One region of the Butyricicoccus faecihominis genome, then DNA from elsewhere that is predicted to be linked to it. Evidence: predicted binding sites of a transcription regulator. Region 1 holds the regulator's gene; each other region holds the start of a gene.
The links. The regulator Rex, encoded in region 1, represses fermentation and respiration genes when NADH is low (regulators of the CRP and FNR family bind a similar motif). The targets are predictions, from matches to a motif close to ATTGTTAANNNNTTAACAAT.
Positions count from the first base shown of each region.

Region 1 (8,164 bases):
GTGGTAACGACCGTGCGGTGTGATCCGCTGAACGGCAGAATCAGCTGCAAGGCACCGCTTGGCAAGGCGGTGCTCGGCAAAAAGGTCGGTGACCGGGTGGATGTCACCACCGAAGAGGGCGACAGCTATACTGTTGTGATCAAGTCCATCACCAAGGAGAAGGATGATGGGTCGGGACCTATTTTGTAATTGAAAATGGAGAATGGAAAATGAATGTGCGCACCGAAGGCGCGGATTAAGGCAATACCGCATAATGGAACAAGAGCGGTTTGCGAATAAATTCTGCGTACTGCTGAGGCGCGGTTTCTTGCAATACTTGCCGTATTGCAAGAAATCGCGGCAGCGCGGACAGAGCTGCGCAAGGATAGCGCTCATTCTCAATTATAGCACGCGAATGCAATAAAAAACTGCTGCACATCAACCGTGCGGCAGTTTTTTCATGTACTCACAGCCCAAACAGGAGCAGGGCGGCGGTGAGCAGAAACTGTTCCCAATCCACCACGCCGTCATCGTCCATCAGCAGGAACCACACGATGAGCAGGGCGATCATAGTATCCATGTCCAGCCGGACACCCTGCAGACGCGCATTCAGCGTGCGTCCGAGACCGGAAAAGGTGCTGCTCTGCGGCGATTCGTTTGTTTCCGGTGCGGTCTGCTCTGCGGCGGCAAGATAGCGGTTATACATGGGTCAGCACCTCCTATAAGGCTCGCGGCGCGGTATCGTCTGCAGAGAGGTTCACCTGTCCGAGTGCCGCGCGCGCCATCCGAGCCATGCTGACCAGACGGAGGGCACGGTCGAACTGGCCGGAGACCTCCTCGGCAACGAACGGCTTGAGCGCACCGAGCAGTGCGCGTTTTTCCGGTTTTACGGCATTCTGTCCGCTCTGCGCGATCGCGCCGATGACCGGAAGCGCTTTCTGCATCATCTCGGAAGCAGGGTCGTAGGTGCTCTGCGGCTCTGCCTGTGCGGACGGCTGACCGCCGAGCAGGTCGGACACGGTTTTCATCGCGTTCTGCAGTGCTTCCGGGTCGCTCAGCAGCGAGGAAAGCATATCGTTTTCCATGCAAAAGCCTCCTTATTTGCCGAAAATGTGCCGCAGCTGAGCGGCAAGCCGCGCACCCTCGGGTGTCTGCATGAGTTTTTGCGCTGCCTGTGCTGCGCTGCGCATGTCACCTCTTTGAGCGGCTTTTGCGGCCTGTTCCAGCTCATCGGCATGCTGTGCGGACAGCTGCTCGACCGCACGCCTGCCGTCTGCGGTGCCGAGCGCACCGGAAAGCCGTTCGAGTGCTGCATCTCCACCGGCCTGTGCCGCAAGTCTGCGGAGCAGTTCGTTCTGATTCATTCGCGTCCCGTCCTCTCTCATAAGAAGTTGTTTCATGACAGTATATGCCGCCGGGAGGAGAAGTGTGTGCACCGGGAAATAAATTGTGGCTGATCGCAAGAAAATTACTTTACATCGCGGGATACTCGGTGTAAAATACAGCTATATGTGCGGCGGTGCAGAGAGAGGGAACAACATGAAAGTGCTGATATTTGCAGATTCCCACGGCTATAACATGGCAATGGCCTTTGCGGTAGACAGGGAAGAACCGGAGGCGGTCATTCACTTAGGCGATCACGCCGAGGATGCCCGGGAGATCGAGCGTGTGTTCCCGGCTATGCCGATCTGCCGTGTGCGGGGCAACAACGATTTTGATCCCGAAGTGCCGCTGAATGCGGTTGTGACACCGGGCGGCGTGCGGATTTATATCACGCACGGCCACCGTGAGCGTGTCGGCATGCTGTCGAGCGGCATTGTGTCCCAGCGGGCTTACGAGGAGCACTGCGCGCTTGCCTTTTTCGGGCATACGCACCGCATGATGCTCGAGCGGGAGAACGGCGTGTGGGTATGCAATCCGGGCAGTATCAGTCTGCCGCGCGGCGGTCCGGCCAGCTATGCACGGCTGACCATCGAGAACGGACGGGCTACGCTGCTCGAGCTGGTCGATGAGGACGGCAGTCTGCTGCGAAAAGAGAGTCTGTAAGAGAAATAGAAAATTAGGAGAACATTATGCTTTTAGCAATCGACGTAGGCAACACCAACATGGTGTTCGGTTTATATGACGGAGACAAGCTGCGCGGCTCGTTCCGCATTTCCACCAATTCTGAGCGCACCTCGGATGAGCTGGGTATGCTGATCGCGCAGTATTATCACTTCCACGATATCGCCTGTGCGGATACGACGGCGGTCGTTATCGCGTCGGTCGTGCCGCCGGTGATGTACACGCTCATCAACGCCATCCGCAAGTATCTGTTTGTGCAGCCGGTCATTGCAGGCCGCGATGCGGATATCGGCATTGAAAACTGCTATGCCAACCCGCGCGAGGTCGGCGCGGACCGCCTGGTCAACGCGGTTTCTGCGGTTCGCAAGTACGGCAAGCCGCTCATCATCGTGGATATCGGCACGGCGACCACCTTTGATGCCATCGACGAGAACGGCGCGTATCAGGGCGGCGCGATTTTCCCGGGTCTGAAGGTGGCGATGGAGGCGCTGTTCCTCAAGGCATCCAAGCTGCCGCGCGTGGACATTGAGCGGCCGGAGAATGCCATCGGCAAGACCACTGTGCAGTCCATGCAGTCCGGTGCGGTGCGCGGCTATGTCGGCGCGCTGACCGGCATCATCACGGATATCCAGAAGGAACTGGGCGGCAAGGCAAGAGTAGTCGCTACCGGCGGCATGGGCCGCATGATGGCGGAATACTGCGACCTCATCGACGATGTGGACCCGAACCTGACGCTCGAGGGCTTGCGTCTCATCTACGAGAACAACCGCGAGGCGTTTGAAAACCGCAAGCTGGATATGAATAACAGCGTCATCGAAGTGACTGAGGAAGGTGCATGGCAGGAGAACAAATAAGTTAAGCTGCCGTGGAACCGCTTTTTCAGCAAACACAAGTGACTTTCTGCCGAAAACAGTAATTCTGCTGAAAAAACGCAGAAAAAGGCTTGAACTTTTTCAAATCACTGCGGTGAAAAGTGCTTTGCAAAACCGATAGAATGTTGTAAAATAGAAGTGGTTTCGTGTATGCGAACACCACTTCTATTTTTGTTTTTGGGCACGGTGTGGGTTACACCGTGGAGAAGGCTGTGGAAGCCGCAACCACCCATTCTGACGAGAATGGGGCGCGAAAGCGAAAGTCTTTCGCGTCGGGACATAAAGGAGCGAAGGAAACACACATGGGTATGACAATCGCGCAGAAGATTTTGAAAGCGCACTTGGTAGACGGCGAAATGGTACTGGGTCAGGAAATCGGTCTCAAGATCGACCAGACGCTGACGCAGGATGCCACCGGCACGATGGCTTATCTCCAGTTTGAGGCGATGGGCGTCGATCAGGTCAAGACCGAGCGTTCGGTCGCTTACATTGACCACAATACCCTGCAGTCCGGCTTCGAGAATGCGGACGACCACAAATATATCGGTTCTGTCGCTAAGAAGCACGGTATCTACTACTCGAAGGCAGGCAACGGCATCTGCCATCAGGTACATCTGGAGCGCTTCGGCGCACCGGGCAAGACTCTGATCGGTTCGGACAGCCATACGCCGACCGGCGGCGGCATCGGCATGCTGGCGTTCGGTGCCGGCGGTCTGGACGTTGCAGTTGCAATGGGCGGCGGGGCATACTACATTCCGATGCCGAAGATGGTCCGCGTCAATCTGACCGGCAAGCTGTCTCCGTGGGTATCTGCGAAGGACGTTATTCTGGACGTACTGCGCCAGATGACCGTCAAGGGCGGTGTCGGCAAGATCGTAGAGTACGCAGGCGAGGGCGTAAAGACCCTGTCCGTACCGGAGCGTGCCACCATCACCAACATGGGCGCTGAGCTGGGCGCTACCACCTCGATCTTCCCGTCCGACGAGGCAACCAAGAAGTTCCTCGAGGCACAGGGCCGCGGCGACGTATGGGTACCGCTGTCCTCCGACCCGGACGCAGAGTACGACGAGGAGTACACCGTAGACCTGTCCGCGCTTGAGCCGCTGGCTGCTATGCCGCACATGCCGGATAACGTCAAGAAGGTATCCGAGATCGGCGAGATCAAGGTAAACCAGTGCTGCATCGGTTCGTGCACCAACTCCTCTTACTACGACATGATGAAGGTTGCCTCCATCCTCAAGGGCAAGACCGTAAGCCCGGAGGTTTCTCTGACTATCAGCCCCGGTTCCAAGCAGGTATTCAATATGCTGGCGCAGAACGGCGCTCTGGCGGATATCATTTCGGCCGGTGCGCGTATCCTTGAATGCGCCTGCGGTCCCTGCATCGGCATGGGCCAGTCGCCGGAGTCTGGCGGCGTATCGCTGCGTACCTTCAACCGCAACTTTGAGGGCCGTTCCGGCACCCAGGATGCACAGATCTTCCTCGTATCTCCGGAGGTTGCAGCAGCGTCTGCACTGACCGGTGTGCTGACCGATCCGCGCACCCTTGGTGAGATGCCGGAGATCGAAATGCCCGAGCATTTCACCATCAACGACAACATGATCGTAAAGCCGGCCGAGAATCCAGCTGAGGTTGAGGTCGTTCGCGGCCCGAACATCAAGCCGTTCCCGCTGGGCAAGGCGCTCGAGGCATCCTACACCGGCAAGGTCGTTCTCAAGACCGAGGACAACATCACCACCGACCACATCCTGCCGGCCGGCGCAAAGCTGCTGCCGTACCGCTCGAACGTGCCGTACTACTCCAACTACTGCTTCATCAACGTCGATCCGGAGTTCCCGTCCCGCTGCAAGGAGCAGGGCGGCGGCGTAATTGTCGGCGGCGCAAACTACGGTCAGGGCTCGTCCCGTGAGCACGCGGCGCTCGTTCCGCTGTATCTGGGCGTAAAGGCTGTACTGTGCAAGTCCTTCGCACGAATTCACAAGGCAAATCTGGTCAACTCCGGCATCATCCCGCTGACCTTTGCCGATCCGGCGGACTACGATGCAGTCAATCTGCTGGATGAAATCTCTCTGCCGAACGTGCTCGAGGAAGTGAAGAACGGCGAGCAGGTCACCGTTGTTTGCGGCGGCAAGACCTTCAAGGCCGACTGTGAGGTTTCCGAGCGCCAGCGTCACGCACTGCTTGCAGGCGGCACGCTGCTGTACGCACGTCAGCAGAGCAAGTGAGTCAAGACGTTATGCCGACCGGAGAGCCAAGCGGGTTCTCTGGTCGGACTTGACAGCCATATTTTCTTTTGTTAAAATAATATCAATGGTGTAGGAGGACAAAACCATGTCTATCGACCAGTCTGTTCTGGATAAATTTGAGGCAGTTGTAGAGAGCCAGCGCAAGCGTATCATGGATATGAAGGCGCAGGACGATTTTATTGATTACTCCAAGCTGGACAAGCTGATCATCGGCGTGTGCGGCGGCGACGGCATCGGCCCGATGATCACCGGCATGGCCCAGCACGCGCTGGAGGTTCTGCTGGCGGACAAGGTAAGGGCCGGTAAGGTAGAGTTCCGCGTGATCGATGGTCTGACCATCGAGCGCCGTGCCGAGCTCGGCTGCGCTATCCCGCCCGACGTTATGGAAGAGCTGAAGAAGTGCCACGTTATCCTGAAGGGCCCCACCACGACCCCGCGCAAGGGCGATCCGTGGCCGAACGTAGAGTCCGCAAACGTTGCAATGCGCAAGGGTCTCGACCTGTTTGCCAACGTGCGCCCGGTAAAGGTGCCGGAGCTGGGTATCGACTGGACGTTCTACCGCGAGAACACCGAGGGCGGCTACGCTGTCGGTTCGCAGGGCGTGCAGATCGACGACGATCTGTTCATCGACTTTACCGTAGCTACCTCGCAGGGCTGCGAGCGTATCGCTCGTCTGGCCTTCGACTATGCACGCAAGACCGGCAAGAACCGCGTTTCCTGCGTCACCAAGGCGAATATCATCAAGACCACCGACGGCAAGTTCCTCGATACCTGCCAGAAGGTAGCCAAGGAGTATCCGGAAGTACAGTTTGATGACTGGTACATCGACATCATGACAGCAAAGCTGCTCGACGACAAGCGCCGCCGCGACTTTAAGGTCGTTGTACTGCCGAACCTGTACGGCGACATCATCACCGACGAGGCCGCTGAGATCCAGGGCGGTGTTGGCACGGCAGGCTCTGCCAATATCGGCAAGCGCTATGCGATGTTCGAGGCAATTCATGGCTCTGCGCCGCGTATGGTACAGGAAGGCCGCGCAAAGTACGCGGATCCGTCCTCCGTACTGCGTGCAGCTGTTATGCTGCTTGAGCACATCGGTGAAATCGAACTGGCGAAGAAGCTCGACCGCGCACTTGATATCTGCATGGTAGAGGAGCACAAGGTTGTTGTTACCGGTCGTGATACCGGTGCAACCGCACAGGAATTTACCGATTATGTGCTGGATACCATCGCTAAGCTGTAATTTACACGAGAAATAGAATTTGAGAGAGGGAGAGGGTCTGTGGAACACAAGCAAGAGGTTTCCAAAGCGGTAATTCAGCGATTGCCTCGCTATTATCGGAATATTTGTGAGCTGAAGGCTGAAGGGGAGCAGCGTATCTCCTCCAAAGCACTGGCAGAGCGCATGGGACTGACCGCTTCGCAGATTCGTCAGGACTTTAACTGCTTCGGCGGCTTTGGTCAGCAGGGCTACGGCTATAATATCGACAAACTGCAGGAGGAGCTGGGTGCGATCATGGGTCTGCGGACCGGCCGCACGGCGATTCTGCTGGGTGCCGGCAACCTCGGTCGTGCACTGCTTAATAACTTTAACTTTTCTGCCAGCGGCTTTGAGCTGCTGTGTGCGTTTGACGCAAATCCGCAGCTCATCGGTCAGCGCTTTGGCGGCCATGAGGTACGCAGCGCGGATACGCTTGCGGAGTTTATTGAGCGCAACAAGCCGGATGTGGCGGTGCTCACCATTCCGCGCGGAGATGCTCCGCGTATCGCACACGGTCTGGTAGAGCGCGGTATCCGCGGTCTGTGGAATTTCACCGGCGAGGACCTTCATTTGGAGGGACTGGGCGTTCCGGTCGAAAACGTGCATCTGTCGGACAGCCTGATGACACTGTGCCATCTGGTCGGCGCAGCAGACGAGGAAAGAGCGCAGAACCTGTAAAACGAAAGGGAGTATCTTTTGATACTCCCTTTTTTGTGCGAAAAAAGCCGCTATCCAATGGATGAGCGGCTTTGGTATTACATTTTGTCCAGATAATACGGTGTTGTCTGGTACACATAATAGTTGACCCAGTTGGTGTAAAACAGGTTGGCATGTGCCTTCCAGGTCACCAGTACGTCCTCATTGGGATCATCGTTGCGGAAGTAATGGCGCGGCACCTCCGGGTTCATGCCTTTAGCCAGATCACGCTCATACTCCTTTTTGAGCGTGTCGGCGTCGTACTCGCCGTGGCCCAGCACAAAGATCTGACGGCCGTTCATTGCCTCTACGATGTGCACACCGGCTTCGTGCGACTCTGCGAGAATGGTCAGACGATCGTTTTTGCGGATGTCGGCGGCACGCACCTCGGTGTGGCGCGAGTGCGGTGCGCAGAAGATATCATCAAAGCCGCGCAGCAGCGGCTCCTTCGGCAGCAGAACATGGTGCTTGAAAATACCGGACATTTTTTCGGGCAGCATGTACTTCGGAATACCGTAGTGATAATACAGACCGGCCTGCGCCCCCCAGCAGATGTGCAGCGTGGAATGAACGTGCGTTTTAGTCCAGTCCATGATCTCGGTCAGTTCCTTCCAGTATTCGACTTCCTCAAACGACATGGTCTCTACCGGCGCACCGGTGATGATAAAACCGTCATATTTCTGGTCGCGGATATCGTCGAACGTCTTGTAGAAGGTGAGAAGATGATCCTCCGGCGTATTTTTGGAATGGTACGTTTCGGTCTGGATCAGATCGACCTCGATCTGGATCGGCGTGTTGGATAAACAGCGCAGGATCTGGGTTTCAGTAATGATTTTCAATGGCATCAGGTTGAGTAAACCGATGCGAAGAGGACGAATGTCCTGTGTCGCGGCACGGTGTTCGGTCATAACGAAAATGTTTTCGCTCTCCAATACGGCGCGTGCCGGCAGACTGTCGGCTATCTTGATAGGCAAGCCGACACCTCCTTTTTTCTTTACAAATCTTTATATATAATATATTCAGTATAGCAGATTTACGGCAGTATC
Region 1 is NZ_BMQH01000011.1:378-8,541, reverse strand. It holds gene IEY11_RS11215 (GreA/GreB family elongation factor) at 1-189, shown strand, start outside; gene IEY11_RS11210 (hypothetical protein) at 446-685, opposite strand; gene IEY11_RS11205 (hypothetical protein) at 699-1,064, opposite strand; gene IEY11_RS11200 (hypothetical protein) at 1,077-1,343, opposite strand; gene IEY11_RS11195 (metallophosphoesterase family protein) at 1,519-2,025, shown strand; gene IEY11_RS11190 (type III pantothenate kinase) at 2,052-2,897, shown strand; gene IEY11_RS11185 (aconitate hydratase) at 3,218-5,140, shown strand; gene IEY11_RS11180 (isocitrate/isopropylmalate family dehydrogenase) at 5,247-6,404, shown strand; gene IEY11_RS11175 (redox-sensing transcriptional repressor Rex) at 6,444-7,100, shown strand; gene metA (homoserine O-acetyltransferase MetA) at 7,178-8,092, opposite strand.

Region 2 (8,164 bases), on a different contig from region 1:
GTTGGTCAATTTTTGATGAAATTATTGTTTGTTTATGTTGAAGTTTTGGCGCAAATTTGCTACAATAAGAACACAGGAAAAAACCACCCTGTAAAATCATGTAATAAAAAGCCGCACGGCCTTTTATAAAATTTTTGATTGGAGATGTTTCTACTATGGCTATGGATGCTTTCAGCGCCTCCCTGATGAAGGACAAGAGAGAGATCGTCATTGCCCCGACTATTTACAAGTTTGACACCTTTGGTGCTTTCGCTGAGGAGTTCAAGCTGGGCGAGCGCGACGTCGTTCTGACCAACGAATTCATCTACAAGCCCTTCATGGAAGAGCTTGGCCTCAAGAGCAAGTTCGTATTCCAGGAGAAGTTCGGTGCAGGCGAGCCTTCCGAGGCTATGATCGAGACCATGTACGAGGCTATTCCGTACGATTCCTACGACCGCGTAATCGCAGTAGGCGGCGGTGCTATCATGGACCTTTGCAAGCTGCTCGGCTGCAAGCGCCCGACCTCCGTACATGAGCTGTACTTCAAGCGCGAGCCTGTTGTACATGAGAAGGAAGTTATCGCTATCCCGACCACCTGCGGTACCGGTTCTGAGGTTACCAACATTTCTGTTGCTATCGTTAAGGACGAGAAGGACGGCAAGCTGACCGGCGGCGATACCAAGCTCGGCCTGGTTTCCGACGACATCATCCCGAACAAGGTTTGCCTGGTTCCGGATCTGCTTAAGACCCTGCCGTACAAGCCGTTCGCAGCATCCGCTATCGATGCTCTGATCCACGCTACCGAGTCTTTCCTGTCCCCGCACCGCAAGACCGTTACCTCCGAGATGTTCTCCGTTAAGGCTATGGAGATGATCCTCGAGGGCTTCCGCCGCATCGCTCTGGAAGGCCCGGACGCTCGTATGGATTACCTCGGCGAGTTCGTTCATGCTTCCCTGTTCGCAGGCATCGCATTCCTGAAGGCCGGCTGTGCAACCGTACACGGCATGTCCTTCCCGCTCGGCGGCACCTACCATGTTCCGCACGGCGAGTCCAACTACGCTCTGTTCGGCAAGATCCTCGAGATGTACGACGAGTACGAGCCGGCTGGCGAGCTGGGCAAGTTCAAGGAAATCGTTGCTCGCTGCCTGGGCTGCACCAAGGAAGACGCTCTGCGCACCCTGAACGTAACCCTGGAGAAGGTTCTGCACCTGAAGCCGCTGCATGAGTACGGCTTCAAGGAAGAGGACGTTAAGGCATTTGCACTGTCTGTTGATGCAAACCAGCAGCGTCTGATCACCAACTCTTACCGTCCGTGGAGCATCGAGCTCAGCGAGCGCGTATACAAAGAGTGCTTCTAATTTCCGCATGTAACGCCTGAATAGGGCGGGGAGTCCCGTCTCCCCGCCCTATTTTCTTTATTCATGTTATGTGTACCAAATTGTAATGAGAAAGGATACTTGATCACTTATGATGACCAAAGACCAGTACATTGAGTCCCTGCGCAAGCTGAACCTCAACCTGTATATGTTCGGCAAGAAGGTAGAGAACCCGGTTGACGACCCGGTTATCCGTCCTTCCCTGAACTCCTTCGCCGCTACCTACGAGCTGGCCGAGGACCCGCAGTATCAGGATCTGATGACTGCTACCTCCCACATCTCCGGCAAGAAGATCAACCGCTTCACCCACATGCATCAGTCCACCGACGACCTGATCAAGAAGGTTAAGATGCAGCGTCTGCTCGGTCAGAAGACCGCAGCCTGCTTCCAGCGCTGCGTAGGCATGGACGCTATGAACGCTGTATTCTCCTCCACCTACGAGATCGACGAGGCTTGCGGCACCAAGTACCACGAGAACTTCCTCAAGTTCCTGACCCGCGTACAGGACGAGGATCTCGCAGTTGACGGCGCTATGACCGACGTTAAGGGCGACCGTTCCCTCGCTCCGTCCAAGCAGGCTGACCCGGATCTGTTCCTGCACGTTGTAGAGCGCACCGCTGACGGCGTTTACGTTACCGGCGCTAAGGCTCACCAGACCGGCTTCGTAAACTCTCACGAGGTTCTGGTAATGCCGACCATCTCCATGCGTGAGGGCGACGAGGACTACGCGATCTCCTTCGCAGTTCCGACCGATTCCAAGGGCATCACCCTGATCTACGGCCGTCAGTCCTGCGACACCCGCAAGATGGAAGAGTACAACGACATCGACGTTGGCAACAAGGTATACGGCGGCCACGAAGTTCTCGTTATCTTCGACCGCGTATTCGTTCCGAACGACCGCATCTTCCTCAACGGCGAAGTTAAGTTTGCCGGCATGATCGTAGAGCGTTTCGCAGGCTATCACCGTCAGTCTTACGGCGGCTGCAAGGTCGGCGTAGGCGACGTTCTGATCGGCGCTACCGCTCTGGCTGGCGATATGGCTGGCTCCTCCAAGGCTTCCCACGTTAAGGACAAGCTGATCGAGATGACCCACCTGAACGAGACCCTGTACTGCTGCGGTATCGCTTGCTCCTCTCAGGGCACCAAGACCAAGGCAGGCAACTATCTGATCGACCTGCTGCTGGCTAACGTCTGCAAGCAGAACGTTACCCGCTTCCCGTACGAGATCGCTCGTCTGGCACAGGATCTGGCAGGTGGCCTGATGGTAACCCAGCCGTCCGAGGCTGATTACCGCAACCCGGAGCTCAAGCCGTACATCGAGAAGTACCTCAAGGGCGTTGCTTCCGTTCCGACTGAGGACCGTATGCGTCTGCTGCGCCTGATCGAGAACATGACCATGGGTACTGCAGCTGTCGGCTATCTGCCGGAGTCCATGCACGGTGCAGGCTCGCCGCAGGCTCAGCGCATCATGATTGCCCGTCAGTCCAACCTTGAAATGAAGAAGGAACTGGCAAAGAAGATTGCTCGCATCAAGTAATCTCTGAGCAAACTATAGGCACTCATGGAGCACCCGTGAGTGCCTGTGTTTGTGTTATTACCCATTGTTTCCCTATGGTAACATTCGGAAATGCTACATAGAAAGGGGTTGTGCGCCTTGCTTCGCTGCACAGTAAAATTCTGCGGCGGCTGCAATCCGCGCTATGAGCGCGGCGATGCCTACAAGGCGATTTGCGCTGCCCTTCTGGATACCGCCTCATTCTCCTATCCGGAGGACGGTGTTCCATATGACGTACTGCTGATCCTGCGCGGCTGCACCGGCTGTCCGTATCTCTATGAGGAGATCGAAGCCACGCACCGTGTTGTTGTTGCCGCAGCGGATGAGATTCCGCAGGCGATAGATAGAATCAGGTCTTTCACGTCGCAGGCGTGACCACTGTAAAACCGGTCGCACTATTATCAGGAGGATTGATAAACATGAAGAAAGTAAGCATCATCACCGCGGAGGAAGCTGCTCTGAAGGTTCAGGACGGCGATACCATTGCTACCGGCGGTTTCGTATCCTGTGCTTGCCCGGAGACCCTTTCCAAGGCTCTCGAGAAGCGTTTTCTTGAGACCGGCCACCCGCAGAACCTGACCCTGTTCTTTGCAGCCGGTCAGGGCCACCGCGATGGCACCGGCGGTGACCATTACGGCCATGAAGGCATGGTTAAGCGCGTTATCGGCGGCCACTGGGACCGTGCTCCGAAGCTCGGCGAGCTGGCTCTGAACAACAAGATCGAGGCTTACAACCTGCCGCAGGGCGTTATCTCGCACATGTACCGCGATATCGCTGCTCACAACATCGGCACCATCACCCACGTTGGCCTGAAGACCTTCGCTGACCCGCGCAACGGCGGCGGCAAGCTGAACGACGTTACCAAGGAAGATCTGGTAAAGATCGTTAACATCGAGGGTCAGGAGCGCCTGCTGTACAAGGGCTTCCCGATCAACGTTGTATTCCTGCGTGCTTCCTACTGCGATGAGTACGGCAACTGCACCGTACATCGTGAGATCGGTCCTCTGGACGTAACTGCTATGGCTCAGGCCTGCAAGAACTCCGGCGGCAAGGTAATCGTTCAGGTTGAGAAGATCGTACAGGGCGGTTCTCTGGACCCGAAGCTGGTTGCTATCCCGGGCATCTATGTTGACTCTGTTGTAGTCGGCACCGATGAGGAGAACATGCAGTGCCTCGGCATGCCGTACGACGGCGCGCTGACCGGCGAATTCCGCATCCCGGTTGACGCTATCCCGCCGATCCCGATGGACGCTAAGAAGATCATCGCCCGCCGTGCTGCTATGGAGCTGCCGCAGGATGCTATCGTAAACCTCGGCACCGGCGCACCGGAGAAGATCGCTAACGTAGCTGCTGAAGAAGGCATCTCCGACAAGATGACCCTGACCGTTGAGGCAGGCTCCATCGCAGGTGTACCGTACGGCGGCACCCAGTTCGGCGCTGCTGCTAACGCACAGTGCATCATCCCGCACAACGTACAGTTCGACTTCTATCAGGGCGGCGGCCTTGACGTTGCATTCCTCGGCCTGGCTGAGACTGCTCCGAACGGCGATCTGAACGTATCCAAGTTCGGCACCCGTCTGGCAGGTGCAGGCGGCTTCATCGACATCACCCAGAACGCCAAGAAGGTTGTTTACTGCGGCACCTTCACTGCAAAGGGCCTCAAGACTGAGTGCAAGGACGGCAAGCTCGTTATCACCCAGGAAGGCGCTAAGAAGAAGTTCGTTAAGCAGGTTGAGCACATCACCTTCTCCGGCGATTACGCTAACGAGGTACATCAGCCGGTTCTGTACATCACCGAGCGCTGCGTATTTGAGCTGCGTCCGGAAGGCGTTACCCTGACCGAGATCGCTCCGGGCATCGACCTGCAGACCCAGATCCTCGACCAGATGGAATTCGTTCCGAAGATGGCTGACGAGATCAAGACCATGGACGCTCGCATCTTCCGTGACGAGCTGATGGGTCTGGCTAACGACTAATCAATTCTATTTGTGCAGATTATGCAAACGGAAACCGGCCTTTTCATATAATTTTACAGAATCGACCAGTTTCCCTTGCATTCTGCCGAATGGTTTGATAAAATATTAACGAACTCAAGAAAATCGAGTTTCCATCACCATGCGGCGGCATAGTTTTTTCGCCGCATCAGTAGAAAAGGAGAAACAGCTAAATGAACGTTTACATCTGTTCCGCTGCCCGTACTGCAATCGGCACTTACGGCGGCACCCTCCGCGATGTACACTCCTCCGAGCTTGGCACCGCTGCTGCAAAGGCAGCTATCGAGCGTGCAGGCGTTGACAAGGAAGCAATCGACGAGGTTCTGTTCGGTCAGGTACTGCAGGGCGGCGTAGGCCAGAACGTAGCACGTCAGGTTTGCCTGAAGTCTGGTCTGCCGATCACCACCCCGGCTATGACCCTGAACAAGGTTTGCGCTTCCTCCATGCGTGCCATCTCCCTCGGCACCCAGATCATCCGTTCCGGTGAGAACAAGATGATGCTGGTAGGCGGCTGCGAGTCTATGTCTGGTGCTCCGTACATCTCCCGCGATACCCGCTGGGGTGCTCGCATGGGCGACAAGAAGCTGGTCGATATGATGGTATACGACGGCGTATTTGATGTATTCAACCAGTACCACATGGGCATCACTGCAGAAAACGTAGCTGAAAAGTACGGCATCACCCGCGAAATGCAGGACGAGATCGCTCTCGCTTCCCAGCAGAAGGCAGCTGCTGCCATCGCTAACGGCCGCTTCAAGGACGAGATCGTTCCGATCGAAGTTAAGAAGAAGAAGGAAACCGTTATCTTTGATACCGACGAGCATGTAAAGCCGAACACCACTCTGGAGATCCTCGGCAAGCTGCGCCCGGCATTCAAGAAGGACGGCGGCACCGTAACCGCAGGCAACGCTTCCGGCATCAACGATGCAGGCGCTGCAATGATCATCGCTTCCGAGGAGTTCGTTAAGGCAAACGGCCTCAAGCCGCTGGCTAAGGTTCGTGCCTGGGGCTCTGTAGGCTGCGATCCGTCCATCATGGGCGTAGGTCCGATCGAGTCCACCCGTCAGGCTCTGTCCCGCGCAGGTCTGACCGTTGCTGACCTCGACCTGATCGAGTCCAACGAGGCATTTGCTGCACAGGCTGCTGCTGTTAACCGTGAGCTTGGCTTTGATATGGACAAGGTTAACGTAAACGGCGGCGCAATCGCTCTGGGTCACCCGATCGGTGCAGCCGGCTGCCGCATCACCACCACCCTGATCCACGAAATGATCAAGCGCGACCTGACCATCGGTCTGGCTACCATGTGCATCGGCGGCGGTATGGGCGAAGCTATCATCGTTGAGCGCGACGAGCTCTGCAAGTAACTTGCGCCTTGCACTCTAGGGGACTTCAGCCCGTAGGCCACTATCCTTATTCCGCCGCCGTGCGGCGATTTGATGAGCGCAAGTCCCCTAGATACACAAGGTAGTTCCTGACGAAACTACCTTGTGATACCCGAATGACGCCGCCCAAGGCGGCTGAGTCGGGGTGTAAAAACCGAGGTACACGCCCCCGGTTTTTACGAACAGAAGCTCGCTTCTGTTCTATTTTAACTGCAAACATCCTTTGGATGTTTGGTAATCTCCGAACGGAGATTGCTTTTGAGCGTTTTACGCTCATAGCACATATTCTGAAAGGAAGTCTTAAAAATGACTGACGTAGTAATCGAAAAAAAGGGTCATGTTGCGATCGTTAAGATCGAGCACATGAAGGCTATGAACGCTCTGTCCACCGACATGTACGCACAGCTGGAAGAGGCATTCGACGAGCTGGCTAAGGATCTGGACGACGTTTATGCAGTAGTTCTGACCGGTTCTTCCACCGTTAACAAGAAGGGCAAGACCGTTAACTCCTTCGTTGCAGGCGCTGACATCTCCGAGATGGCTACCAAGACCTGTGCAGAAGGCAAGCTGTTCGGCAACGAGTCCAACCGCGTTTGCTGGAAGATCGAGAACTTCAAGCGTCCGGTTATTGCTGCCATCAACGGTTTCTGCCTCGGCGGCGGCTGCGAGCTGGCTATGTCCTGCGACATCCGTCTCGCTTCCGAGAACGCTTCCTTCGGTCAGCCTGAAGTTGGTCTGGGCATCACCCCGGGCTGCGGCGGCACCCAGCGTCTGGCTCGCTTCGTAGGCGCAGGCAAGGCTAAGGAAATGCTGTACACCGCTCGCGCTAACTACACCGCTCAGGACGCTCTGGACATGGGCCTGGTTAACTACGTATATCCGCTGGAGAACCTGCTCGATGAGGCTGTAAAGCTGGCTGAGGAGATCGCTGCTCAGGCTCCGATCGCTGTTTCTCTGGTTAAGGAAGCTGTAAACGTTGGCATGCAGACCGACCTGAACTCCGCTCTGAAGTTCGAGGGCAACTGCTTCGCACAGTGCTTCGCTACCGAGGATCAGAAGTACGGCATGGCTTACTTCCTGGACAAGAACCGCGACAAGCCGGCTAAGGAATTCAAGAATAAGTAAGCATTGAGACAGTCGGACCGCACAATTCAAAACCAGATTGTGCGGTCTTGACTAATCAATATTCGCAATACCTGTTCATCCATCCGCAAAGAGTGAGAGAGAGGTTAATTTAGCATGAAAGTTTGTGTATTCGGCGCTGGCAACATGGGCGCACGCATCACTGAGGTATTTCTGAACGCAGGTCATGACGTTACCATGATCGACATCAAGCCGGAGTTCACCGAGCGCGGCAAGACCGTTATCACACACGATTACGAGTTCCTCGTAAGCAAGGGCAAGATGACCGCAGAGCGCAAGGACGAGCTGCTCGCTTCCCTCAAGACCTCGGTTGACCGCAAGGACGCTGCCGATGCTGACTTCATCATGGAAGTTATTCTGGAGCGCATGGATCTGAAGAAGGACCTGCTGGAGGATCTGGACAAGATCTGCCCCGCTCACACCATCTTCGCTTCCAACACTTCCGGTCTGTCCATCACCGAGATGGCTGCCTGCATCCCGCACCGTTCGGATAAGTTCATCGGCTGCCACTTCTTCAACCCGGCTCAGATCATGAAGCTGGTTGAGGTTACCCGCGCGATCCAGACTTCGGACGAAACCTTCCAGACCGCATTTGACCTGATGGCATCCCTGGGCAAGACCCCGGTTGCCGTTAAGGAAGGTCCTGGTTTCGTTGTAAACCGCATCCTGATTCCGATGATGAACGAGGCAATGGGTATCGTTGCTGACGGCATCGCTTCCCCTGCTGATGTCGAC
Region 2 is NZ_BMQH01000015.1:21,352-29,515, forward strand. It holds gene IEY11_RS12985 (4-hydroxybutyrate dehydrogenase) at 156-1,337, shown strand; gene IEY11_RS12990 (4-hydroxyphenylacetate 3-hydroxylase family protein) at 1,447-2,892, shown strand; gene IEY11_RS12995 (hypothetical protein) at 3,010-3,285, shown strand; gene IEY11_RS13000 (acyl CoA:acetate/3-ketoacid CoA transferase) at 3,330-4,886, shown strand; gene IEY11_RS13005 (acetyl-CoA C-acetyltransferase) at 5,078-6,268, shown strand; gene IEY11_RS13010 (enoyl-CoA hydratase-related protein) at 6,593-7,411, shown strand; gene IEY11_RS13015 (3-hydroxyacyl-CoA dehydrogenase family protein) at 7,526-8,164, shown strand, end outside.
Region 2: IEY11_RS13005 (acetyl-CoA C-acetyltransferase) is a predicted target of Rex. The motif match lies at 4,980-4,999, and genes of this name have one in related genera.

Region 3 (8,164 bases), on a different contig from region 1:
CACTGGTTGATAGCGCTCATCAGAGCCGGATTCTCGAAGAAATCGCCGTCCTGGATGGCCTTGGTGATGCGGGTCAGCTCCTGATATACAATGCGGCCTGCACCGATGTTGGTGTGGCCAACCTCGGAGTTGCCCATCTGGCCGTCCGGCAGACCAACGTCCAGACCGGATGCACCGATATAGGTGAGCGGGTTCTCTGCGAAAATCTTATCGAGATTCGGCTTTTTAGCAGCCTCGATGGCGTTGCCCTTGGTCTCCTCGCGGTGACCGAAGCCGTCCATGATAATCAGAGCGGTCGGCTTCTTCGGGCCCTCTGCCTTCTTGGCAGCAGCGGCGGCTGCCTTGGGCTTGCGGCCGCGCTTTGCTGCCGGCTTTTTCTCCTCGGCAGTCTTAGCAGCGGTCTTGCGAGTACGCTTTGCCGCCGGCTTTTTTGCAGGAGCCGGATCTGCCAGAACATTAACCGGTGCGGAAGTCTTGATCTCGACTACCTCTACCTCCGGCATGCCCGGCATAGTGGTTTTTTTCATACTGATAAAACTCCTTTACAGAAGCGAACGATAAGAGAATAAAAGGGGACACGATATGCACCATGTCCCCCTCCGCAAAACGGTGAGGGAGCGTTTCCCTTTCCCGTATCCTTATCTTACTGGTTAGCTGCTTCTACGATGGTAGCGAAGTCAGCGCTCTTCAGGGAGGCACCGCCGATCAGGCCGCCGTCAACGTCCGGCTGAGCCAGCAGCTCGGAAGCGTTCTTCGCGTTCATAGAGCCGCCGTACTGGATGGTGATGCCGCGTGCAGCGCGTGCGCCGTACTTCTCGCGCAGGCAGTCACGGATAGCGGAGCAAACCTCGTTAGCCTGCTCTGCGGTAGCGGTCTTGCCGGTACCGATTGCCCAGATCGGCTCGTAAGCGATGACAACCTTCTTAATGTCCTCAACAGCTACGTTCTGCAGAGCGATCTTGATCTGCTTGCGGATAACTTCCATGGTAACGTCCTGCTCGCGCTCGGTCAGAGACTCGCCTACGCACAGGATCGGGCGCAGACCGTTCTCGAGAGCGACCTGAACCTTCTTGCCGCAAGCCTCGTCGGTCTCGTTGAAGTACTGACGGCGCTCGGAGTGGCCGATGATAACGTACTTAACGCCCAGCTCCTTGAGCATGTCAGCGGAGATCTCGCCGGTGAAAGCGCCGGACTTCTCGAAGTGCATGTTCTCAGCGCCGATTGCAATCTTGGAGCCCTTAGCAGCCTTTACAGCAGCCTGAATATCGGTAAACGGTACGCAAAGAACCATCTCGCACCACTTGGTCTTGGACAGGAGCGGCTTCATCTCTTCGATCAGAGCCTTAGCCTCTGCCGGAGTCTTGTTCATCTTCCAGTTGCCGGCGATAATGGTCTTACGATATCTGCGATTCATGTTGGTTTTACCCCTTTCAAACATTCGGACGGACTTTTCCGTCTTAAATCTTTATGTATTTATACGGAGCGCTCAACAGAACGCGCTCCGATATAAAGCGTTCCTAATGGACTTACTTGTCCTGCAGGCATGCGATGCCCGGCAGCTCCAGACCCTCGAGGAACTCCAGAGAAGCGCCGCCGCCGGTAGAGATGTGGGTCATCTTGTCAGCAAAGCCCAGCTTCTCAACAGCAGCTGCGGAGTCGCCGCCGCCGATGATGGAAACAGCCTTGCTCTCAGCGATTGCCTTGGCAACAGCCTTGGTGCCGACTGCGAAGGTGTCAAACTCGAATACGCCCATCGGACCGTTCCAAACAACGGTGCCTGCGTCCTTGACAGCCTCGGAGAACAGCTCTACGGTCTTCGGGCCAATGTCCATGCCCATCATGTCAGCCGGGATCTTGCCAGCCTCGTATACGACCGGAGCAGCGTCCGCGCCGAAGTGATCTGCACAAACGGTATCAACCGGCAGGAGCAGCTTAACGCCCTTGTCAGCAGCCTTCTTGAGCAGGCCGAGTGCCAGCTCGATCTTGTCTTCCTCACAGAGAGAGGTGCCGATCTCGCCGCCCTTTGCCTTGGAGAAGGTGTAGGCCATGCCGCCGCCGATGATGATGGTGTCGCACTTGTCAATCAGGTTCTCGATAACGCCGATCTTGTCGGAAACCTTAGCGCCGCCCAGGATTGCAACGAACGGACGAGCCGGGTCGCTCAGAGCCTTGCCCATGATGGAGATTTCCTTCTTGATCAGGAAACCGCATACAGCCGGCAGGTAATCTGCGATGCCTGCGGTGGAAGCGTGTGCACGGTGTGCGGTGCCGAATGCGTCGTTGACGTAAATGTCAGCCATGTCAGCCATAGCCTTTGCCAGCGCAGCGTCGTTCTTGGTCTCGCCCTTTTCAAAGCGAACATTCTCAAGCAGAACGACCTCGCCCGGCTTAACCTCAGCGGCCAGCTTCTTAGCATCCTCGCCTACAACGTCCTTTGCCAGCTTGACTTCCTTGCCAAGCAGCTCGCCCAGACGCTTAGCGACCGGAGCCAGCGAATACTTCATGTTTACTTCGCCCTTCGGACGGCCGAGGTGCGAGCACAGGATTACAGCAGCGTTGTGATCCAGCAGGTAGTTGATGGTCTCCAGCGAAGCACGGATGCGCTTGTCGTCGGTGATGTTGCCGTTCTCGTCCTGCGGTACGTTAAAATCGCAGCGGGCAATTACCTTCTTGCCGGATACGTCGATATCCTCAACGCTCTTCTTGTTATACTGCATAAATATCCCTCTCCTTTAAGATGTATTATAAAGTTACGATAAGGAACAAAAGCACGAACTTATTACTTAAATAATTCCGTTTCCAATACAGAATTATACTCGTAATTCGTGTCATTCGCAAGCAAAATTGTGAAAATCATCACATTCCAACTCGCTTTTAGAGGATTTTTGCGTTTTTCGCCAAAAAGTTGCGAAATATTAAACAACATTCACAATTTTTGCATCAATCCCGCGGCGTTCCATAATACGCTACAGCCATCGCCAGCGGACCAGTATTTGTCAGAACCGAAGGACCGATCGCTACGCGTTCCACATCGCGGAATCCAATTTCGGTACGCAGACGCTTTTCCATTTCATCCAGACGCTCGGCGGGTACGTCGCCGTAGAGCAGGATAGCCGTCTGCTTATCCGGCTGCACCACACGGGCGGAGACTTTTTTGCTCATTCCGGCAACGAGTGCCTTCTCACCGCGCACCTTGTCACACACCTTTACCGCACCGTCATACACATGGCTGATGGGCTTGAGACCGAGCGCCTCACCCACGAAGGCCGCGCCGCCCGAAATACGGCCGGACTTCTTGAGGAACTTGAGGCTGTACACACCGAGGTAGGCTTCCACGCGGTTAAGACGGCTTTTTACCACGCTGACGATCGCGTCAAAGCTCTCGCCCTGCTCACGCATTTCGGCAGCCTTGACAACAATGTGTCCGTAAATATAGGTGTATGTCTTGGAGTCGATGACCTCGATGGTCATTTTGCCCTCACCCTGCTCCTCCTCGAACATGGATTTTGCAAGGCAGGCCGCCTGATAGGTACCCGAGCCGCCGCCGTTGATGAGCACTGCCAGCAGATGCGTGCAGCCGCGCTCAAATGCACGGTTGTAGGACTCGAGGAATACGGTCGGCGTAGTCATGGCCGTGCCGGGAATCTCGCTGCTGGTCTCGAGCAGCCTGCAGTAGTCCTCAGATGTGATGTCGTAATATTCGCGGAAGCTGCGTCCCTCATGCGTCAGCATGATCGGAACGATCTCAATGCCGTGCGCCTCTACCAGATCGTGCGGAATATCCGATGAGGAATCGGTCAAAATATGAATCTTTTCCATTCTTTACTCCTTTATGCCTGCGGAAACGGTCCCGCAAGTCTCAGATTTTCAAAGCCGGTCTGCCGCAGTGCCTCAAACACAATAACAGCGACCGAGTTAGACAGATTAAGGCTGCGCGCGCCCTCTCTCATGGGAATGCGGACGCAGCGTTCCGGGTGCTCGATGAGCAGCGCTTCCGGCAGACCGCGGGTCTCTTTGCCGAACATCAGGTAGTCGCCGTCGCAGTATTCCACCTCATGATAGGCGTGCGGTGCCTTTGTTGTCGCATAGAAGTAGCGGCCGTCCGGATTTTTCTCAAAAAATTCATCCAGATTTTTATACATACGCACATCGAGCAGGTGCCAGTAATCCAGACCGGCCCGCTTCATGCGCTTATCGTCGATAGCAAAGCCGAGCGGCTCGACCAGATGCAGCACACAGCCTGTCGCCGCACAGGTGCGGGCAATGTTGCCGGTGTTCTGCGGGATCTCCGGCTCGACCAAAACAATGTTGAGCATACTTTCGCCTCATTTACGAACTAAACTTCTTCTATTTTATGCGATAACACCGTATTTTTCAAGGTATATTCCCATTTTTCCGCAAAAAAGTTTCCTCTGAACACAAGATTCAGAGGAAATTTTCATGCACTATACTAATTTTTGATGATTTTGAACGAACGGCACATATCTTCAATTACTCAATATCCGCATAGACGCCATAGATATAGCCTTCCGCTGCGGCCTGCTCATCGGTCAGCACTTCGCCGGTAAGGCTCGGACCGGACGTATCGTCCTTGTATTCCACGCCCAGCTTGCCGGTGTGCAGCGTCATCGAGCGGGTCTGCTCCGAGCCGTCAGTAAAGGTGATGGTAACGGTCAGCTTTGCGCCCTCAAAACCGTCCACGGCCGCGTGCCACGAATCCTGCAGATCATCGTCCGTAGTTTCCGGCTGGCTGGGCAGCCACAGACCGTAGCCGGCGTCCGGGTCGTACTCGTCGGTGAAGCCGTTGTCCAGCTTCCAGCACAGGTCGGCGTACATATGCATCTCGTCACTGCCCCAGACCATGATCCGGTCTGCACCGTCGAGTTCGGGGTTGGTGCCCTGATGCATCGAGCGCACCCACTCGTCACGGTCGGCCGATGTATCCTTGACGGTTTTCGCGCGGTAGACTGCGCCCTTGTCGATGGTCGCGGATATGGTTTTGATATTCTCGCCGGTGACTTTGAACAGACAGCCGGAGTAAAAACCCTTTTCCGGATCGTCTGCGCCGCTGCCGGTGTCGAACACGATTTTGCTGTCCTTCGGCTGACGCAGCTCGCCGGTGTCGGCGGCATAGGCTGCAAAGCCGAATGTGTGACTGATGGCATCCGCTACGACTGCACTGCCGGTCTGCGCGGTGCCATTATGCATGCGATAAACCGCCGTACCGCCCAGCACAATACCGAACGCGCAGGCTGCCGCCAGAAGGCGCTTTGCCATTCCCCACGGATGGCGCGGCACCGCATGCAGCGGTTCGTTCGTCAGCTTACGCGCCTCACGAGCTGCTGCCAGCGTTCGCTCCTTGAGCTCCTGCGGAGCCTTGATGTCCTTCAGTTCGTTCCAGTTGTTCTTCATCGTAAGATCCCTCCAAATCCAGCTTTAATTGCTTTCTTGCGCGATACAGCCGCGTGCGTACCGTTGCCGGACGGCATCCGACCATTTCCGCGATTTCCTCTGTGCGGTAGCCCTCCACATAGTGCAGCCACACCGCGATTCGCTGATCGTCCGGCAGTGCGTGTACCGCCTGCCACAGCTCGCTGCTGCTTTCCGGTTCCGGAGCGGCAGCATCCGCGGCGGCTTCCATCGGTGCGGTGCGCTTAAACCACGCCGAGCGGCGAAGATCGGTGCACCGGCTGAGCGTTACGCGCAGCAGCCATGCTTTCAGATGCTCGGTGTCGCGGAAATCGGTGTCGTCCCGCAGCAGCCGGAGAAAGACTTCCTGATAGACGTCCTCTGCGTCCGCACGGCTGTTCAGTCTGCACAAAGCTAATCGGTAGACCGCGTCGCCGCAGGTGTCCATCGCCTGCTGCAGAAATGTGTCCGACCTGAGTTTTGTCTGCATTGCTCTCTTCTCCTTTCACCACCAACACGTTTTGCAGCGGCAAATCGTTCCCGCTTCCGCCGGATTTTTTGAGATTTCGGCTTGTTTTCCCTTTACTTTGTGTTTACCTACAATTTACAGAGGTTATTCTTGTGATATATGCACAAAAACTTTCGCATTTTCTCTGGAACATTAAACAAAAAATCTATTGCATTTTTATCTAAAACGACTATAATAATAATTGTTCTAAGGAACACAACAAATCGACAATAACCAACAACCACATTGGTTTTTATATTTCATTTGCTCTCTTTTTTTCTTTTTTCTTTCTTTACTCTTTACCTGCTCTTTGAGGGAAAATCGCCGTCTGATTCATCAGGCGGCTTTTTTCCGCCCTTTTTCACTTCGTGAGGACAAAAGGATGGACACCAAGGTTTCCATCCTCTTGACTCCAGCTTCCTCACACCGCCGTCTATCCGATTTGCACCACTTTATAATGAACAAATGAAATTGTTACGTTAATTTTCCATTCTCAATTTTCCATTCTGCATAACGCAAAAGGCGATACCGCGTTCAACCGCGATATCGCCTTTTCTCATTCCGCGAAAAAGTCTCTGGTCTGCTGCACATTTTCCTCGATGGCGGTCTTGAGCGCCTCCACCGATTCAAACTGCATTTCCGGACGCAGGAACTTATGCAGCTCCACATGGATCATCTTGCCGTACAGATCGCCCGCAAAGTCAAGCAGATGCGGCTCGATGGTCGGTGCACCGCCGTCTAAAAATGTCGGCTTTACACCGATATTGGTCGCTGCGATATAGCTTTGTCCGTCCACCAAAACGCGGGTTGCGTACACACCGTACGGCGGCAGCGCCATTTCGGTCGGCAGACGCAGATTGACCGTCGGCACCTGCAGAACGCTGGTTCCCACACGCCGTCCGTGCTCCACAATACCGGAAACCGTATACGGATGACCGAGAAACTTAGCCGCACCTTCCATATCGCCCTGCGAAATCAGCTGACGAATATAGGTGGAGGACACCACAATGCCGCCAATCTTGACATCCTCAATGCAGTCATAGCCGATGCCGGCCTTTTCACACTCAATAGCCATGCCTTCTGCGTTGCCCTGCCCCTTATAGCCGAAACGGTTATTGCGCCCCGAGATGATCCAACCCGCGTTAAAGCGACCGATGAGCAGCTTGTGGATAAAGTCGCGCCAGTCCATGTGCTGCATTTCATGGTCAAAGTGACCGAAAATAACCTCGTCCACACCGCCGAGCTTTTTGATCTCCTCGGTGCGATATGCATTTGCGGTCAGCAGCGGCACCTGACGGCCCATAACGACCGAATCCGGATGCACATCAAACGTAAAAACCGCACTCGTGCCGCCGATTTGCTTGGCCCGCTCGACCGCACGCTGCATGAGCGCCCGATGCCCCAGATGCACGCCGTCAAAGTAGCCGAGCGCGATGGCACGCGGCTTTGTAACTTCTATCATAAGGGAATCCCCCTGAAAAAAATTGATAATTGAAAATTGAGAATTGAGAATGAATGCGGCGCTTTGCGCTTATTAAATCATCGCGCAAGGCGCGATACCTTCATTATCCATTTTCCATTTTCAATTCTCCATTTCTGTTTGTATGCAAAAAACTTATCGAAAGTTTTTGTATACAAACAGACCTAAACCACCCTTATCCAGCTCTCTCACCTGACCGAGCATAAGGAACCTGTCCTGATGGTACACACGGCAGATGGTATCTGCGGTCTCCGGCAGACTGTCGGTCTGGCGCGGAAACACAACTGCACCTCTCGCAATGCGCTCTGCGCCCTCGTCGGTGAGCGAAACGGCGGGTCTATCGGTAAACAGGCTGTCGGTCGGCAGCAGAAGCTGCTGCATGGTGCCCTCTGCCATTGCCTGCTCACACTCGGCAAAGGTATGGCACTGCGCCAGCTCATACGCGCCCGAACGGGTGCGCTCCAGACTGTGCAGCACGGCCAGCGTGCCCAGCTTTTCGCCAAGGTCATTGACCAGTGTGCGGACGTAGGTGCCCTTGCTGACCTTACACCGCAGCGTGCCCTTCTGGGCATTCTCATCGAAGTCGAGCAGGTCCATTTCGTGCACAATGATATCGCGTGCCGGACGCTCGACTTCCCTGCCCTTGCGGGCCAGGTCGTACAGCTTCTGGCCGTTCACCTTGACCGCCGAGTACATGGGCGGCACCTGCTGCTGCGGACCGATAAAGCGCCGCACCATCTGCTTTACTGCGTATTCCGCGGCATAGC
Region 3 is NZ_BMQH01000010.1:101,710-109,873, forward strand. It holds gene gpmI (2,3-bisphosphoglycerate-independent phosphoglycerate mutase) at 1-527, opposite strand, end outside; gene tpiA (triose-phosphate isomerase) at 644-1,414, opposite strand; gene IEY11_RS10945 (phosphoglycerate kinase) at 1,527-2,717, opposite strand; gene IEY11_RS10950 (DegV family protein) at 2,941-3,819, opposite strand; gene trmL (tRNA (uridine(34)/cytosine(34)/5-carboxymethylaminomethyluridine(34)-2'-O)-methyltransferase TrmL) at 3,831-4,316, opposite strand; gene IEY11_RS10960 (hypothetical protein) at 4,492-5,412, opposite strand; gene IEY11_RS10965 (RNA polymerase sigma factor) at 5,333-5,899, opposite strand; gene ribF (riboflavin biosynthesis protein RibF) at 6,474-7,379, opposite strand; gene truB (tRNA pseudouridine(55) synthase TruB) at 7,533-8,164, opposite strand, start outside.
Region 3: IEY11_RS10945 (phosphoglycerate kinase) is a predicted target of Rex. The motif match lies at 2,844-2,863, and genes of this name have one in related genera.